DNA from 4 places in the Lysobacter humi (ex Lee et al. 2017) genome. Region 3 is predicted to be linked to each of the others. Evidence: predicted binding sites of a transcription regulator. Region 3 holds the regulator's gene; each other region holds the start of a gene.
What was found. Region 3 encodes FliA, which starts transcription of late flagellar genes. Its sites were predicted from a motif close to TAAAGTTTNNCNNNCNNNGGCCGATAA; they were not measured.
Positions count from the first base shown of each region.

Region 1: motA (flagellar motor stator protein MotA) is a predicted target of FliA. The motif match lies at 1,930-1,956, and genes of this name have one in related genera.
Region 2: ACYVJJ_RS07410 (GGDEF domain-containing protein) is a predicted target of FliA. The motif match lies at 2,293-2,319, and genes of this name have one in related genera.
Region 4: ACYVJJ_RS12050 (HD-GYP domain-containing protein) is a predicted target of FliA. The motif match lies at 1,916-1,942, and genes of this name have one in related genera.

Region 1 is NZ_BAAGTR010000009.1:61,601-65,788, reverse strand. Features, by position in the region: gene ACYVJJ_RS07110 (hypothetical protein) at 1-11, shown strand, start outside; gene motB (flagellar motor protein MotB) at 16-1,017, opposite strand; gene motA (flagellar motor stator protein MotA) at 1,025-1,885, opposite strand; gene ACYVJJ_RS07095 (BON domain-containing protein) at 2,064-2,648, shown strand; gene ACYVJJ_RS07090 (hypothetical protein) at 2,998-3,300, shown strand; gene ACYVJJ_RS07085 (DUF72 domain-containing protein) at 3,422-4,188, shown strand, end outside.
Region 2 is NZ_BAAGTR010000009.1:117,762-121,949, forward strand. Features, by position in the region: gene ACYVJJ_RS07405 (excinuclease ABC subunit UvrA) at 1-2,212, shown strand, start outside; gene ACYVJJ_RS07410 (GGDEF domain-containing protein) at 2,355-3,533, shown strand; gene ACYVJJ_RS07415 (hypothetical protein) at 3,580-3,819, opposite strand; gene ACYVJJ_RS07420 (Crp/Fnr family transcriptional regulator) at 3,819-4,188, opposite strand, start outside.
Region 3 is NZ_BAAGTR010000015.1:19,970-24,157, reverse strand. Features, by position in the region: gene ACYVJJ_RS14985 (chemotaxis protein CheA) at 1-945, opposite strand, end outside; gene ACYVJJ_RS14980 (protein phosphatase CheZ) at 949-1,569, opposite strand; gene cheY (chemotaxis response regulator CheY) at 1,566-1,958, opposite strand; gene ACYVJJ_RS14970 (RNA polymerase sigma factor FliA) at 2,177-2,956, opposite strand; gene ACYVJJ_RS14965 (MinD/ParA family protein) at 2,953-3,825, opposite strand; gene ACYVJJ_RS14960 (AAA family ATPase) at 3,812-4,188, opposite strand, start outside.
Region 4 is NZ_BAAGTR010000012.1:215,472-219,659, reverse strand. Features, by position in the region: gene gyrA (DNA gyrase subunit A) at 1-1,853, shown strand, start outside; gene ACYVJJ_RS12050 (HD-GYP domain-containing protein) at 2,088-3,332, shown strand; gene ACYVJJ_RS12045 (putative bifunctional diguanylate cyclase/phosphodiesterase) at 3,335-4,188, shown strand, end outside.

The DNA of each region.
Region 1 (4,188 bases), on a different contig from region 3:
GCCCGCCGTAGTGCGTCAGTGGATCTGCCGCGCCGCGATGCCCGCCTTGCGCACCGGCAGGCCGCCCGGTCGCGGCAGCGGCGCCGGATCGGCCGCGCGGCCATCGCCCGCCACGCGCGGCGCATCGCTCTGCGCAGCCGCGCGCTCGGCCTCCTGGCTCAGCACGACGAGGCTGATGCGGCGGTTCTTCGGATCCGCCGGATCCTGCTTGTTGAAGGGCACCGAATCGGCAAGGCCGACGATGCGCGCGAGCTTGCCCGCGCCGTAGCCGCCTTCGATCAGGGCGCGGCGCGCGGCGTTCGCGCGCTCGGCCGACAGCTCCCAGTTGCTGTAGCCGATCCTGGCGCTGTAGGGCGTCACGTCGGTATGGCCCGCGATGGCCACGCGGTTGGGTACCTGGTCGAGGTAGGCCGCGAGCTCGATCAGGATCTGCCGCGTGTAGCCCTTCAGCTCGGGCGAACCGAGGTCGAACATCGGGCGGTTGAGCGCGTCGATGATCTGGATGCGCAGCCCCTCGGGCGTGATGTCGATCAGCAGCTGGTCCTTGAACGGCGCCATCGCCTGGCTGGCGGCGATCGCCTTGTTGAGCTTGACGCGCAGCTCCTCGAGCTTCTGCTTGTCCTGCTTTTCCTGCGCGGCGGACTTCGCGTCCTGCTTCTCCTGCCCCGTCTTGCCGCTGCCGATCCCGGGGATCTTCGCGTCGCCCGCGCCCGGCGGATTGCGCACCTGCGAGAAGATCTTGACCGGCGAATCGCCCGCGCCGCCCGGGCCCATGCGCCCCGGCACGGCGGTACTGGTCTTGCCCTGCACGGCGCTCGGGTTCTTGAAGTAGTCGGCGATGCCGCCGAGCTTCTCCTCGGGCGTGCTGGTGACCAGCCACATCACCATGAAGAAGGCCATCATCGCGGTCACGAAGTCGGCGTAGGCGACCTTCCACGAGCCGCCGTGGTGGCCGCCGCCACCGCCCTTCTTCTTGCGCACGATGATGATCGGCGCCTGCGGCTGTTGGGCGGCCATCGTCGCGTCAGCCCTTCGCGGCCTTGAGGTCGGCCTCGAGGTCCTGGAACGTCGGGCGCACGTCGGAGAACAGCAGCTTGCGCGCGAACTCGATCGCCACGCTCGGCGCATAGCCGCGCAACGAGGCGATCAGCGCCATCTTCACCACCTCGAAGGCCTTCCCGTCCTCGTGCGCGCGGTTCTCCATCGCGCTCGCGATCGGGCCGACGAAGCCGTAGGACACGAGGATGCCGAGGAACGTGCCCACCAGCGCGGAGGCCACCTTCTGGCCGATCTCGGCCGGTGGCGCACTACCGACGATGGACATGGTGTTGATGATGCCCAGCACCGCCGCGACGATGCCGAAGCCCGGCAGCGCGTCGCCGACCTTCTGCACCGAATGGGCCGGTTCCAGCGCTTCGTGGTGGTGCGTCTCCAGCTCGTACTCGAGCAGGGATTCGAGCTCGTGCGGCGCCAGGTTCCCGCCCACGATCAGACGCAGGCAGTCGGTGATGAAGTCGACCATGTGGTGGTCGCCCAGCACCTTCGAATACTTCTGGAAGACGGCGCTGTCCTTCGGATTCTCGATATGTGCCTCGATGGCCATCATGCCTTCGCGGCGCATCTTCACCAGCAGCTCGTAGATGAGCTTGAGCAGGTCGATGTAGTCCTCGCGCTTGTACTTCGGGCCGCCGAAGACACCCTTGATGCCGGCGAGAGACGCCTTGATGACCTTCATTGGCGTGGCGATGATCCACGAGCCGAGCGCGGCGCCGCAGATCACGATGATCTCGTTGACGTGCCACAGCGCCATGATCTGGCCGCCGACCATCATGAAGCCACCGAGCACGCTGCCGATGACCACGACGGCACCGATGATCAGGTACATCCCTGTAACTCCTGCGACGACGGGGGAACGCTTCGACCCCTTTCCTATCGGCCTGTGACGGGCGTCCTTTAACCGCCCGGGAAGCGGCCGTTGGCTGCCTTGTTCACGATGTTGGCGCGCCGGTCACGACGCGCGGCCTAGCCTGCGGCATCCGCTCACGCATGCCGGAGACGCAGCCATGACGCGACACGATTCCCACGCACGGGAAGGCACGAACCGTGACTTCGGTGCACGCCAGTACGAGAACATGCCCTCGGTCACCGACCACCAGGGCGGCGAGTCGCGGCGCGACGATTCCTTCGGCCCGCCCGAGCTCGGAGGCCCGCTCGACGCGCACCGCGCCGGCGACCGCCTCGCCGATGCCGAGGGCCGCTCGATCGGCGAGAGCACGCACCGTGCGATGCGGCGCGGCCGCGGCCCGAAGAACGCCACCCGCTCGGACTCGCTGATCGCCGAGGAGCTCAACGAGCGCTTCATGGACGACGACCTGCTCGACGCGAGCGAGATCCTGCTGCGCGTCGAGAATGGGCACGTCCTGCTGACCGGCGAGGTGCCCGAGCGCTGGATGAAGCACCGCGCCGAGGACATTGCCGACGCGGTGCGCGGCGTCGCCGACGTCGAGAACCGCATCCGCGTCGACAACGGCGGGGCCTCGTTCGGCACCGGCGGTGCGGTGCGTAGCGGGCTCAACCAGCCCGGCAGCGGCTTTTCCAGCTCGCCGCCCAACGAGGACTGGAAGGCACCCGACAACCGCGTCGACTGACCGGTCCCGCGCCTTCGAAACGCCCGCAGCGATGCGGGCGTTTCGCTTTGTGGGCCGACCGCGCCCGGGGTCGCGGCGCGGACGCTTTCGGCGGTGACGTCCCGGTGGATTCGGCCAGGGCGCAAGCCTGCGATCCACCCGTCGCTCGACGGTGCGACGCGCTCGATCGAATTGAGAAAACGCCGCGCCCGCCCGCCCGCCGCGCCTCTATGCGCGTGCGGCGCAGCTCGCATTCAGCTGCGCCGCACGCGTGCGCTGAATCGTTCCGTCGACGCGCTTTTCCATCACGCAGCCTTTGCCGCAGCGTGCCTAGCCTCGAAACCGCCCCCGTTTTCGATGGACGAATTCCATGCCTGTGATGCGTATGCGCGTGACCGGAAGCGACGACCACGCCCGCGCCATCGGCAACCTGCTCTCGAGCATCGATGGCATCGAGCACGTCGAGGAAGTCGCCGACCTGATGCCCCGGATGGACGATGACGATTCGAGCTCCGCCGGCCTGCCCGACGACCACGGCGCCCCGGTCCACGAGCTCGAGATCGAGGCGCCGAACGACTACACGGCGCGCCGCGTGCGCGATGCCGTCGAAGCGCTCGCCTTCGATCTCGACGTGCTGATCGAGTTCGAGAACGACGACGACTGGAACAGCTGACCGGAGACGCCTTGCACACGATCGTGCTGACGCTGGCCTGCACCGCCTCCCCGAAGCGGGAGGTGGCACGGCGTCGGTCTGCAGGTGGACCGCTGCAGCGGCGCGAAGGAGTCGCCTGACCATGCACGGCCGACCGCACGAAGTGCTGCTGTCGGACCGCACGCCCCGCTTCGAGCCGGCCGTGCCGCCCCCCGGGGTGATCGGCTCCGGCGTTCCGGCAGTCGACGGCATCCGCATCGGTGTCGGGGGCTGGACCTATGCGCCGTGGCGCCACACGTTCTATCCGCAGGGCCTGGTCACGCGCCGCGAGCTCGAGTTCGCGAGCCGCCGGTTCAGTTCGATCGAGATCAACGGCACCTTCTACGGCGCGCGGCGTGCATCTGAATACGCGCAGTGGCGGCAGCAGACGCCGCCCGGTTTCGTGTTCTCGGTGAAGGCGCCGCAGCACATCACCCAGCGGGGCCCGCTCGCGCGGTGCGGCAAGGCGGCGTGGGCCTTCCTCAACGGCGGCCTCGCCGAACTGGGCGACCGCCTGGGCCCGGTGCTCTGGCACATGCCGCCGAGCCGCGTCTTCGATGCCGACGACCTCGCCGCCTTCCTCGACCTGCTGCCGCGCACGCTCGACGGCCGCCCCCTGCGGCACGTGATCGAGCCGAGCCACCCGAGCTTCCTCGATCCGGCCTACGTGGAGGTGGCACGCGGATTCGGCGCCGGCACCGTCTTCACCGACGCGCCCGAGCTGCCCGCGCTCGGCGATGTCACCGGTCGCATCGTCTACGTTCGCCTGATGCGCTCGCGTGTGGACCTGGCGGACGGGTATACCGCCGACGAGCTCGATGCATGGCTCCGTCGCGCGCGCCTCTGGGCGCAGGGCGCGGAGGTCGAGGA
Region 2 (4,188 bases), on a different contig from region 3:
GCCGCAGGGCGCCTGCCCGCACTGCCACGGCCTGGGGCACGTGTACGAGGTGACCGAGGCCTCGATGGTGCCCGACCCGTCGCTGAGCATCCGCGAGAAGGCGATCGCGGCGTGGCCGCCGGCCTGGCATGGCCAGAACCTGCGCGACATCCTGGTCACGCTCGGCTATGACGTCGACCGCCCGTGGAAGGACCTGCCGAAGACGGAGCGCGACTGGATCCTCTTCACCGAGGAACAGCCCACCGCGCCGGTCTACCCCGGCTTCACGCCCGCCGAGACGCGCGCTGCTCTGAAGAAGAAGCTGGAGCCCGCCTACATGGGCACCTTCATGGGCGCGCGCCGGTACGTACTGCATACGTTCGCCACCACGCAGAGTGCGCTCATGAAGCGCCGCGTCTCGCGCTACATGGTCGGCAGCCTGTGCCCGGTCTGCGACGGCAAGCGCCTGCGCCGCGAGGCGCTGGGCGTGACGTTCGCCGGCGTCGACATCGGCACGCTGTCCCGGATGTCGTTCGACCGCGTCGCCGCGTTGCTGCAGCCGATCGCCGACGGACGCTTCGAGACGGCACCCGTCGCCGGTGCAGGCGAGAGCGCGCGAGGGCGCGAGGCGACGAAACGCGATCGCGCGCGCCGCGGCGCCGCCGGCCACGCGACGCACGCCGCGGCGCCCGACGTGCATCGCACGCCCGAGCTGTCGGAGGAAAAGCGCCTTGCCGCGCAGCGGATCGCCGCCGATCTCATCGCGCGTATCGGCACCTTGCAGGGCCTCGGGCTCGGCTACCTCTCGATGGACCGGAGCACGCCCACGCTCTCGCCCGGCGAACTGCAGCGCCTGCGCCTGGCCACGCAGATCCGCTCGAACCTGTTCGGCGTCGTCTATGTGCTCGACGAGCCGACCGCAGGCCTGCATCCTGCCGACGGCGAAGCGCTGCTCGATGCGCTCGACGCGCTGCGTCGTGCAGGCAATTCGCTGTTCGTCGTCGAGCACGATCTCGAGACCATGCGGCGCGCGGACTGGCTGGTCGACGTCGGCCCCGGTGCCGGCGAGCGCGGCGGCCGCATCCTCTACAGCGGCGTGCCCGACGGGCTGCGCAACGTGGCCGAGTCGAGCACCGCGCGCTACCTGTTCGCCGGGGACACGGTGCCCATGCGCACGCCGCGCAGGCCGACCGGCTGGCTCGAGCTGCGCGGCATCCATCGCAACAACCTGCATGGCCTCGATGCGCGCATTCCGCTCGGCGTGCTTACCGCGGTGACGGGCGTATCGGGCTCGGGGAAGTCGAGCCTGGTGAGCCAGGCGCTCGTCGAGCTCGTCTGCGGGCATCTCGGCCACGAGCCGGAGGACGAGCACGATGCGGCCGACGAGGCCGCGGGCCCGGTCGTGGAGACGCGCACGCAGGGCCATCTCGACGGCGATCTCGAGCTTGTGCGCCGCCTCGTTCGTGTGGACCAGAAGCCCATCGGCCGCACGCCGCGCTCGAACCTCGCGACCTACACCGGGCTCTTCGACCACGTCCGCAAGCTGTTCGCGGCCACGCCCGAGGCGCGCCGCCGGCGCTTCGATGCCGGGCGCTTCTCGTTCAATGTCGCCAAGGGCCGTTGCGAGACGTGCGAGGGCGAGGGCTTCGTCAGCGTCGAGCTGCTCTTCATGCCCAGCGTGTACGCGCCGTGCCCGACGTGCCACGGCGCGCGCTACAACGAGGCCACGCTCAAGGTGAGATGGCGCGAGCGCTCGATCGCGGACGTCCTCGCGATGAGCGTCGAGGAAGCTGCGGAGTTCTTCGCCGATGAGCCCGCCATCCGGCGCCCGCTCGAGCTCTTGCGCGACATTGGCCTCGGTTACCTGCGCCTCGGACAGCCCGCCACGGAACTCTCCGGCGGCGAGGCGCAGCGCATCAAGCTCGCCACCGAGCTGCAGCGCAGCCAGCGCGGCCGCGCACTCTACGTGCTCGACGAGCCGACGACCGGCCTGCACCCCGCCGATGTCGATCGCCTGATGACGCAGCTGCACGGGCTGGTCGACGCCGGCGGCACCGTGGTGCTCGTCGAGCACGAGATGCGGGTGGTGGCGCAGGCTGACTGGGTGATCGACGTCGGGCCGGGTGCGGGCGAGCAGGGCGGGCGACTGGTGGCCTGCGGAACGCCCGGGGACATCGCGCGTGCGAGCGACAGCCGTACGGCGCCCTATCTGGCGCGCGCACTCGGAACGTGAAGGGTGCCCCGGGCCGTCCCGCGGATCCGCAGCGTAGGGGGCCCTGCGGGTACGCGCCTCGCGACCTGCGACGCCCGTCTCAAGATCGGGTCGGCGCCTGCCGATAATGGCGCGTGACCCGACCGGGTCGGCCCGGAGCCCCGTGATTACGAGCCGCAGCATCGCCGAGACCCCGGCGCCCGGTCGCCCGCGCGGCCCCGGCGGGCGCGAGCGCGTGCTCGCGCTCGTCGCCGGGCGTGATCCGCGACGCCGCATCCGCCTGCTGCAATGGGTGACCGCCGGCGGCGTGTACGCCGCGGCCGCCGCGCTGATGGTCTGGGGCATCGACCACGGCTGGATGCGCGCCGCGCATCTCGTGCCGTGGGCGGCCTTCGTGGCGAGCGGCATCGTCACCGCCTACGTCGCGCTGCGCAGTGGCTGGAGCGAGCGCCTGCGCGACCCGGCGCTCACCGAATGGCAGATCGCGATGGCGATCGTCGCGGTCTGCTGGGGCTACCTGATCTGCGGCCCGATCCGGACCGTGACGCTCTTTCCGTTGCTGCTGATCTTCGCGTTCGGAGCGTTCGCGCTGCCGCGGCGGAGGATCGTCGGGCTCGCGCTGTTCGCCTCGCTGAGCCTCGTCGCGGTGACGGGCGCGCACATCCTCGGCCTCGCGCCCTCCGGCGACGAGCCGCCGGCCGCGAGCCTTCCGCTCGACGTCATCAACCTGGTGATGTCCGTGGTGCTGCTCTCGGCGTTCGCGGTCGTCGCCGCGCGCCTGTCCGCGCTGCGGTCTTCGCTGCGTGACAAGGGGGAGCGGCTGCGGCAGGCGCTCGCGGAGGTCCAGCGCCTCGCCACCACCGATGAACTGACGGGCCTGCCGAACCGCCGCTCGATGATGCAACGCCTCGAAGGCCTGCGCGGCTCGGCCGGGGCCTGCGGCACGGGCTTCTGCGTCGCCGTGATCGACATCGACCACTTCAAGCAGATCAACGACTCGCTCGGCCATGCGCAGGGCGATGCGGTGCTGTGGACCTTCGCCGACCACGCGCGGATGCACCTGCGCGACACCGACCTGATGGGGCGCTGGGGCGGCGAGGAGTTCCTCATCGTGATGCTCGGGCTGACGCTGCCGCAGGCGGTCACGCGCGTCGAATCCCTGCTCCAGGCCACGCGCGGCATCGATGCGGCGTCGCGGCCGCTGACCTTCTCGGCCGGTGTCGCCGCCCTCCAGCCCGACGACGACGTCTCCAGCCTCGTGCTGCGCGCCGACCAGGCGATGTACGCGGCCAAGCAGCACGGACGCAACCGCGTGCATGCCGCGGCGCGCACGGTGCATTGATTCGCTGGATATCGCGCGGATCGCGGCGCGAGCCGCGGCGCGTGGCCTAGGTCGCGGGATCCCGCGATCCGTGGAGCAGGCCTTCGACGGCGTCGGGCGACACCACGGCGAACAGGTGCCGGTCGATCTGCTCCAGAATGCCGGCCCACGCGCTCGTGGTTTCAGCGCGCATGCGCCCCTGCTCATGCAGCGGGCCGAACGACTGTTCCGCCTCGAGCGGCGGCCGGCAGGGCTCGGGCACAAAGACGAGCACGCCGCCGGCGCCGCTGTAGACGCAGAGCTCCATCAGGCCGTCGCCAGCGCGGGCGGCAGCAGGCGGTCGTATTCGGCGCGCACCACGGCGTAGCACTCGCAGGACTGGCGCTCCAGGCCGGCACGATCGACGATCGAGATGCGACCGCGCGAGTAGCGGATCAGGCCGAGGTCCTGCAGGCGCCGCGCGGCTTCGGTGACGCCTTCGCGCCGCACGCCCAGGCGCGCCGCGATGGTCTCCTGGGTGAGCTGCAGCTCGTCGCTGCCGATGCGGTCGTGGCACAGCAGCAGCCAGCGGCAGAGCTGCTTCTCGACGGAATGGTGGCGGTTGCAGACCGCGGTCTGCGCCATCTGCGCCAGCAGCACCTGCATGTAGCGCGTGGCCATGAACTGGAACTGCCCG
Region 3 (4,188 bases):
GCGGTCGAGCTCGGTCTCGGCGCCAATGACTTCCAGCTCGACGGATTTCTGCACCTGCCGCGCGACGTCGCGGGCGAGCTTGGGAAAGCGAGAGAACACGCGGCCGACCGGCTGCATGCGCGCGGTCATCACCGCCGACTGCAGGCGCGAGGTCGCGGCGTCGAGCGCCGTCACCGCGCGGTCGAGGTCCTCGTCGCGCAGGCGCGGGCGGATCGTCTTCAGACGGTTGCGCGCCAGCACGAGCTCGCCGACGAGGTTGACCATCGCGTCCAGGCGGCGCACGTCCACGCGCACCGTCGTCTCGCCGGCATCGTTCGCGGCCGGGCTGCGGCGTCCACCGGCCACCGGCTCGGGACGCGCGACAGGCGCCGGCTGCGGCGCCGGCACGATCGCGACCGGCGCGGCGACAGGCACCGGCTCGGCCACCGGCAGCGTGGTCGGCAACGCGCCCTTGCCATGCAGGCTGTCGAGCAGGGCGTCGAAGTCGAGATCGTCGAGGTTCTCCGGCATCTCGACCGTCGCGGCCTTCGGTGCCGCGCCGGGAGAGGCCGGAGAAGCCCCGTCGATGTGCATGCTGTCCAGCAGGAAGTGCGGGACGGCGGGAAGCTCGCGGCCGTTGGCCACGCAGTCGAGCATGTCGGCGAGCAGGTCGAGCGCCTGCTGCGCGCCGTCGAAGGCCATGGCGTCGAGCGGCAGTTGGCCGTTGCGCGCGACGTCGAGGCGGTCCTCGACGGCGTGGCAGAGCGTGACCATCGGCGCGAAGTCCAGGAAGCCGGCGCCGCCCTTGACCGTGTGGAAGCCGCGGAAGACGGTGTTGAGCGCGTCGCGGTCTTCGGGCGCGCGCTCGAGCACGACCATCTGCTCACCGAGCTGGTCGATGATCTCGCGGGCTTCGATGATGAAGTCCGCGCGGATGTCCGAGGCGCCGCCGTCGAGACCGCCCATCGCTCAGAGCCCCAGTTCCGCGAGCAGGTCGTCGGCGCCGTCCTGCGTGGCCGGCGTCGGATCGAGGCCGGCCAGCGACGGCCCGGTGCCGCGGTTGCCGTTGTTGAGTTGCAGCGGCTCCTGCGCGGCGACGATGTCACCGAGGCCCGCGTGCACCGCGCGCACCAGCTCCACCACGCGCAGGATGATCTGCCCGGTGAGGTCCTGGTAGCCCTGAGCGAGCGTCATTTCGGAAAAACGGGTACGCAGCCCGGCGAGTGCTTCGCGCTGCGCATCGTCCTGCGGCTCCGGCAGCGCGCCCAGCAGGCGGCCGCATTCATCGATCAGGTCGAGCGTGCGCATGCTCGAGGTCTCGGTGAGGTGCACCACGTGCTCGAGGCGCGCGCAGGCGTCCGGCAGCGAGGCCGCGCCCGCACCGCGGCCGTCGTCGCCCAGCGCCGAGGCGAGCTCGCGCGCGAGCCGCACGAAGCCCTGCACCAGCGGCTGCGTGCGCCATTCGATCAGCTCGTCGACGTTCGCGCGCCAGGCGGCGTTGTCGTCGTGCTCCAGCGCCCACAACGCGGCCTGCAGCTTGGCGATGACCGCGCTGCGTTCCGGCTCGGCGATGCCGGGCGCGGCGGTCATGCCGCGGCCTCGATGCGCTCGAAGATCTTGGCGAGCTTGTCGGCCAGGGTGCCCGCGGTGAACGGCTTGATCACGTAGCCGTTCACGCCGGCCTGCGCGGCCTCGATGATCTGCTCGCGCTTGGCTTCGGCCGTCACCATCAGCACCGGGATCTTGCACAGCGCGGCGTCGGCGCGGACGTTCTTGAGCAGGTCGATGCCCGGCATGCCAGGCATGTTCCAGTCGGTGATGACGAGGTCGAACTTGGCCTTGCGCAGCTCGACGAGCGCGCTGTTGCCGTCTTCGGCTTCGGTCGTGTTGAAGAAACCGAGGTCGTTGAGCAGGTTCTTCACGATGCGGCGCATCGTGGAGAAGTCGTCGACGATCAGGATCCTGATGTTCTTGTCCATGGGTGAGGGCTCTCCGCGTTCCTCAGTCTGCTATCGGCGTCGCGTGCCGGGTCTTGAGGGCGCCAGGAAGAAATTCGGTCGCGGTGTGTCCCGCCGCGTCGCCACGCGCTGCGTCACCCGCTCGCGGCGTTGGCGCTGGCCCGATGCCGCGCCTCTGCTCGATACCGCGTACTACACGACCCGTTCGCCGACCTTTCAGCCCGCGAACGTGATTTTCATCACGCCTGCGCCTGCTCCACCGCGGTGTCGCGCCAGTCACCCAGACGCCCGCGAAGCCGAAGCATCGCCTGGCCGTGGATCTGGCAGACGCGCGATTCGCTGATCGACAGCACCGCGCCGATCTCGCGCAGGTTCATCTCCTGCTCGTAGTAGAGCGAGAGCACGAGCTGCTCGCGCTCGGGCAGGTCGCCGATCGCCTCGCCGAGCGCCTGGCGGAACACGGTGTGCTCCAGCTCGCGGGCGGGGGTGAGGTTGCAGCTCGCGGCCAGCCGCGGCTCGCCGTCGAAGTCGTCCATCTGCTCGTCGAGCGAGAGCAGCTGGCCGCGCGAGGCGTCCTCGAGCATGTGGTGGTAGTCGTCGAGCGAGACGCCGAGCACCTGCGCGATCTCGTTCGCGTTCGCCGCGCGGCCGTTGGCCTGCTCGACCTGGCGCGTGGCGGCGACGACGTCGCGGTAGCGGCGATGCACGCTGCGCGGCACCCAGTCGCCCCGGCGGATCTCGTCGATCATCGCGCCGCGGATGCGGATGGAGGCATACGTCTCGAACGCCGCGCCCTGGTCGGCCTGGAAGTTCTTCGCGGCCTCGATCAGGCCGAGCATGCCGGCCTGTATGAGGTCGTCGACCTCGACGCTCGCCGGCAGCCGCGCGGCGAGGTGGTGCGCGATGCGGCGCACGAGCTCGCCGTGGCGGGTGACGATCGCGGTCGCGTCGAACGCTTCCGCGGTCTGCCGCGTGGCGCGGTACTGGTTGGCCTTCATGGCCGTCGCGGGGGTGCTCATGCGGTCGCGCTCCGGGCAGCGGGGATCAGGCGTTCCATGAAGAACTCCACGTGGCCGCGCGGGCCGGTCGGCGTCTGCCACTGGCCGGCGCGCTTGGCGATCTCGCGGAAGGCCATCGAGGCGGGCGCCGCGGGGAAGGCGTCGACGCAGGCTTCCTGGCGCTGGATCGCGCGGCGCAGCCACTCGTCGCGCGGGATCGCGCCGAGGTAGTTGAGGGTGACGTCGAGGAACTTCGAGGTGACGCGCTCGAGCTTCTCGAACAGCTGGCGGCCCTCGCTCGGATGGCCGACCTGGTTGGCGAGCACCTGCACGCGGGTGACGCCGCGCTCGCGCGAGAGCACCTTGATCAGCGCGTAGGCGTCGGTGACCGAGGCCGGCTCGTCGCAGACCACCACGATCACGTCCTGCGCGGCCTGGCAGAAGGTCAGCACGCTGTCGGAGATGCCGGCGGCGTTGTCGATGATCATCACGTCGATCGGCACGTCGAGCTGGCTGAAGGCGTGCACGAGGCCGACGTGCTGCGCCGGGGTCAGTTCGGTCATGTGGCGCTTGCCGCTCGCGGCGGGCACCACGAGCAGGCCGTTGGGGCCTTCGAGCAGCGTGTCGGCGAGGTCGCAGCGGCCGGCGAAGACATCGCTCAGGGTGAAGCGCGGCGACAGGCCGAGCATCACGTCGACGTTGGCGAGGCCGAGGTCGGTGTCGAGCAGCAGCGTGCGCTGGCCGGCGTTCTGGAGCGACATCGCCAGGTTGACGGAGACCGACGTCTTGCCGACGCCGCCCTTGCCGCTCGCGACAGCGATGACGCGGACGGGGCCCGGATCGTTCGCGGACACGCGCGCGGAGGAGGCGATGGGGTTAGGCGACGACATGGCGTTCCTCGGTGGCGAGCGGGTTGTCGGCGGCGCGACGGAGTTTTTCGAGCTGGAGGACCAGGCGGGAGGCGTCGGCGGCTTCGAGATCGGCCGGCACCTGCTGGCCTGCCGTGGTGTATGCAAGAGGCAGGCCATGCTTGATCGCGACCGAGAGCGCGCCGCCGAGGCGGCCGGTCTCGTCGAGCTTGGTCAGCACGACGGCTTCCGGCTGCGCCATGCGGTAGCGGCGCACGGCCTCCGCCATGTCCTGCGTCTGCAGGTTGGCGGGCAGCACGAGCAGGCTGCGCAGGTTGCGCGTGGCGCGCAGCCAGGTGACCTGGCCGAGCAGCGCCTTGTCGCGCGCGGCGTAGCCGGCGGTGT
Region 4 (4,188 bases), on a different contig from region 3:
AGGAGAAGCGCCTCGAGGGCATCAGTGAGTTGCGCGACGAGTCCGACAAGGACGGCATGCGCATCTACATCGAGGTCAAGCGCGGCGAGTCGGCCGACGTGGTACTCAACAACCTCTATCAGCAGACGCAGATGGAGTCGGTGTTCGGCATCAACATGGTCGCGCTCATCGACGGCCGCCCGCGCGTGCTGAACCTCAAGGAGATCCTCGAGGCCTTCGTGCGTCACCGCCGCGAGGTCGTCACCCGCCGCACGATCTACGACCTGCGCAAGGCCCGCGCGCGCGCCCACATCTTGGAAGGCCTCACGGTCGCGCTCGCCAACATCGACGAGATGATCGACCTGATCAAGACGTCGGCGAACCCGGTGGAGGCGCGTGAGCGCATGCTCGCCCGCACGTGGGAACCGGGGCTCGTCAGCGCGCTGCTGTCGGCCGCCGGTGCGGATGCGTCGCGCCCGGACGACCTGCCCAACGGCGTCGGTCTGGTCGACGAGAACGGCACGTCGCGCTACCAGCTCACCGAGACGCAGGCGCAGCAGATCCTCGAGATGCGCCTGCACCGCCTGACCGGGTTGGAGCAGGAGAAGCTCACCGACGAGTACAAGGAGCTGCTGGAGACGATCCGCGCCCTGATCGAGATCCTCGTCAACCCCGACCGCCTGCGCGAGGTGATCCGCACCGAGCTGCTGGAGCTGAAGGAAGAGTTCGGCGACGCGCGCCGCAGCGAGATCCGCGAGAGTGAGGAAGACCTTGACATCCTCGACCTGATCGCGCCGGAAGACGTGGTGGTCACGCTCTCGCACGCCGGCTACGCCAAGCGCCAGCCGGTGGCGGCCTATCGCGCGCAGAAGCGCGGCGGCCGCGGTCGCAATGCCGCCAAGACGAAGGACGAGGACTTCATCGACCAGTTGTGGCTGGTGAATACGCACGACACGCTGCTCACGTTCACGAGCACCGGTCGCGTGTTCTGGCTGCCGGTGCACCAGTTGCCCGAGGCGGGCCCGACGTCGCGCGGCCGTCCGATCATCAACTGGATCCCGCTGGAAGCCGGCGAGCAGGTGCAGGCCGTGGTGCCGGTGCGCGAGTACACCGAAGGCCAGTTCGTCTTCTTCGCCACGCGCAATGGCACGGTCAAGAAGACACCGCTCACCGAGTTCGCGTTCCGGCTGGCGCGCGGCAAGATCGCCATCTCGCTCGACGAGGGCGATGCGCTCGTCAACGCCGAGCTGACCGACGGCACGCGCGACATCATGCTGTTCGCGAGCAACGGCAAGGGCGTGCGCTTTGCCGAGTCCGAGGTGCGCCCGATGGGCCGCACCGCCACCGGCGTGCGCGGCATGCGCCTGGCCGAGGGCGAGGAGGGCAGCGACGGCGCGAAGGTGGTCAGCCTGATCGTGGTCGACGGCGAGGGCGACATCCTCACCGCCAGCGAGCGCGGCTTCGGCAAGCGCACGCCGCTCGACGAGTACCCGCGCAAGGGCCGTGGCACGCAGGGCGTGATCGCACTGAAGACCACGGACCGCAACGGCGAGCTCGTCGGCGCGATCCAGCTCAGCGATCACCACGAGGTGCTGCTCATCTCCGACCGCGGCACTCTGGTGCGCACGCGAGCGTCCGAGATCTCGCAGGTGAGCCGCAACACGCAGGGCGTCACGCTGATCAAGCTGGCCGCCGACGAGTGCTTGCAGGCGATCGAGCGCGTGGACGTGTCGCTGGAAGAGGACGACGAAATGCTCAGCGGCCCCGCGGTGCCGGTCGAGGGCGATGTCGATCCGTCGATCGACGAGCACGTGCTGATCGTCGCCGGCCACGATCCGGATGCAGCGGGCACCGGCGAGGGTCTTGCGGACTGATTGGCCGCTGCGATTGATCGACCCCGGAGCCCGGCACCTGCCGGGCTCCGTGTTTGCGGGCCTCAAGCCGGCGTTGCACGGGCCGTTAACGTCCCCGGATCCGGGGGGAATTCGAGTGGTGCGAGGCAGGCGGCCAGCAGGGGCATTGCGCCATGGCGCGCGGGCGGGTGTGCCCGCGCGGGCGCTGCGCCGTCGTCGCCACGCCGCACCGGTCCGGTCCGTCGGGGACGCACGATGGCCGTGACCGAGCCGTTCTCCCAGGAGCTGCGCATCGCGGTGGCGGGGCTGGAAGTCGGGATGTTCGTCTCACGCCTCGACCGGTCGTGGATCGGCTCGGGGTTTCCGCTCGAAGGCGTGCTGCTGCTTCGCGAGGTCGATCTCGACCGCCTGCGCGCGCTGTGCCGGCACGTCTATGTCGACGTGGTGCGTGGCAAGGCGCCGGCATTGCGCCACGTCGTGCTGGAAAGCGAGGTCGAGCTGCCGCCCGCACCTCCCGTGGTGCGGGACGGGCGCGAATGGGTGCCCGCACAGCTGTTCGGCCCCGAGCTCTCGCGGGCCGAGCAGGCGCACGAGGGCCTGCAGGCCGGCATCCGCGAGGTCATGGAGGAGGTGCGCAGCGGCGGCAAGCTCGACGCGGACAAGCTCGCGCAGGGCGTCGACCTGATGCTCGACTCGATCACCCGCAATCCGCTCGCGCTGCCCTGGGTGATGGAGATGCGCCGCAAGGGCGACTACGTCTACCAGCATGCGCTGGCCTGCTCGATCTGGGCGGCGACGTTCGGCTGCCACCTGGGCCTGGAGCGCGAGGACCTGCGCGAGCTCTCGCTCGGGGCATTGCTGTGCGACGTTGGGAAGGTGCGCCTGCCCCAGGCATTGCTCGTCAAGCCCGGACCGCTCAGCGAGCACGAGATCGCACGCCTGCGCAGCCACGTCGCCGAGGGCTGCAAGATCCTCGACGCCGGCGGCGGGTTCCCGCGCCGCGTGCGCGACATGGTCGCCAGCCATCACGAGCGCTTCGACGGCAGCGGCTATCCCGACGGCCTCAGGGGCGGCGCGATCCCGCTCTTCGCGCGCATCGCCGGGCTCGTCGACAGCTATGACGCGATGATCAGCGTGCGGCCCTATGCCGCGAGCCGGTCGCCGCACCAGGCGGTGATGGAGCTCTACGACGCACGCGACCGGCTCTTCCAGTCCGAGCTCGTCGAGCAGTTCATCCGCACCTGCGGCATCTATCCGACCGGCTCGCTGGTCGAGCTCACCGACGGGACGGTCGGCGTCGTCGTGTCGGTGGATTCGCTCAAGCGCCTGAAGCCCCGCGTCATGCTGATCCTCGGGGCGGACAAGCGCCCCCTTGCGGAATTCACCCTGGTCGACCTCGCCGATGTCGAGGTGGACGCCGACGGCCGCCCGCTCGGCGTGCGCGGCGGCCTGCCGCAGGGCGCGTACGGCATCGACCGCGCCGCGCTGTTCCTGGACTGACCGTGCAGATCGACGACGAGGTCACCGGCCTGCGCTCGCGGCAGGGGTTCATGCCGCTGCTGGGCCGGCAGGTGGTGGCCGCGTGCGAGCACAAGTCGGCGATGGCGCTGCTGGTGGTGGACATCGAAGGCTTCGTGCAGGTGAACGGCCTGCACGGCTACCGGGTGGGCGACGAGATGCTTCGTCACCTCGCTGCGCAGCTGAAGGCCGTTGCGCGGCGGCAGGACTTCGTGGCGCGCATCGGTGACGACCGCTTCGCGCTGCTGCTGACCGGCATGTTCAATCGCGGGCACGTCGAGCTCGCGGTGCAGAAGCTGTTCCGCCTGCTCGACGTTCCGCTGCAGGCGTCAACCGTGCGACTGCACGTGCCCGTCAGCATCGGCATCGCGATGTGTCCGCTGCACGCGACGCATGCCGAGCACCTGCTGCGGCGCGCGGAGGCGGCCCTGCTGCGTGCCCGCCGCGATGGCCTGCGCCATGCGTTCGCGCCGGATGCCGACGCCGACCTCGACATCTCCGACCTGTGGGACCTGGAACTGCAGCTGGGCGGCGCGATCGAGCGCGGCGAGATGCAGCTCGCCTTCCAGCCTAAAGTGCGTGTCGACGATCGTCGGCCGGAGGGCGCTGAGGCCTTGATGCGCTGGACCAGCCTCTCGCGCGGCGTGGTGTCGCCCGCGGTGTTCATCCCGGTCGCCGAGCGCGTCGGCCAGATCAAGAAGCTGACCGTCTGGGCACTCAACAGCGCGCTGCGCCAGGCGGCCCGTTGGCCGGCGGACGCCGTACCGCGCGTGGTGTCGGTGAACCTTCCGGGCATGCTCGCGGCGCATGCGGACCTGCCCGAGCTGGTCGAGGACGC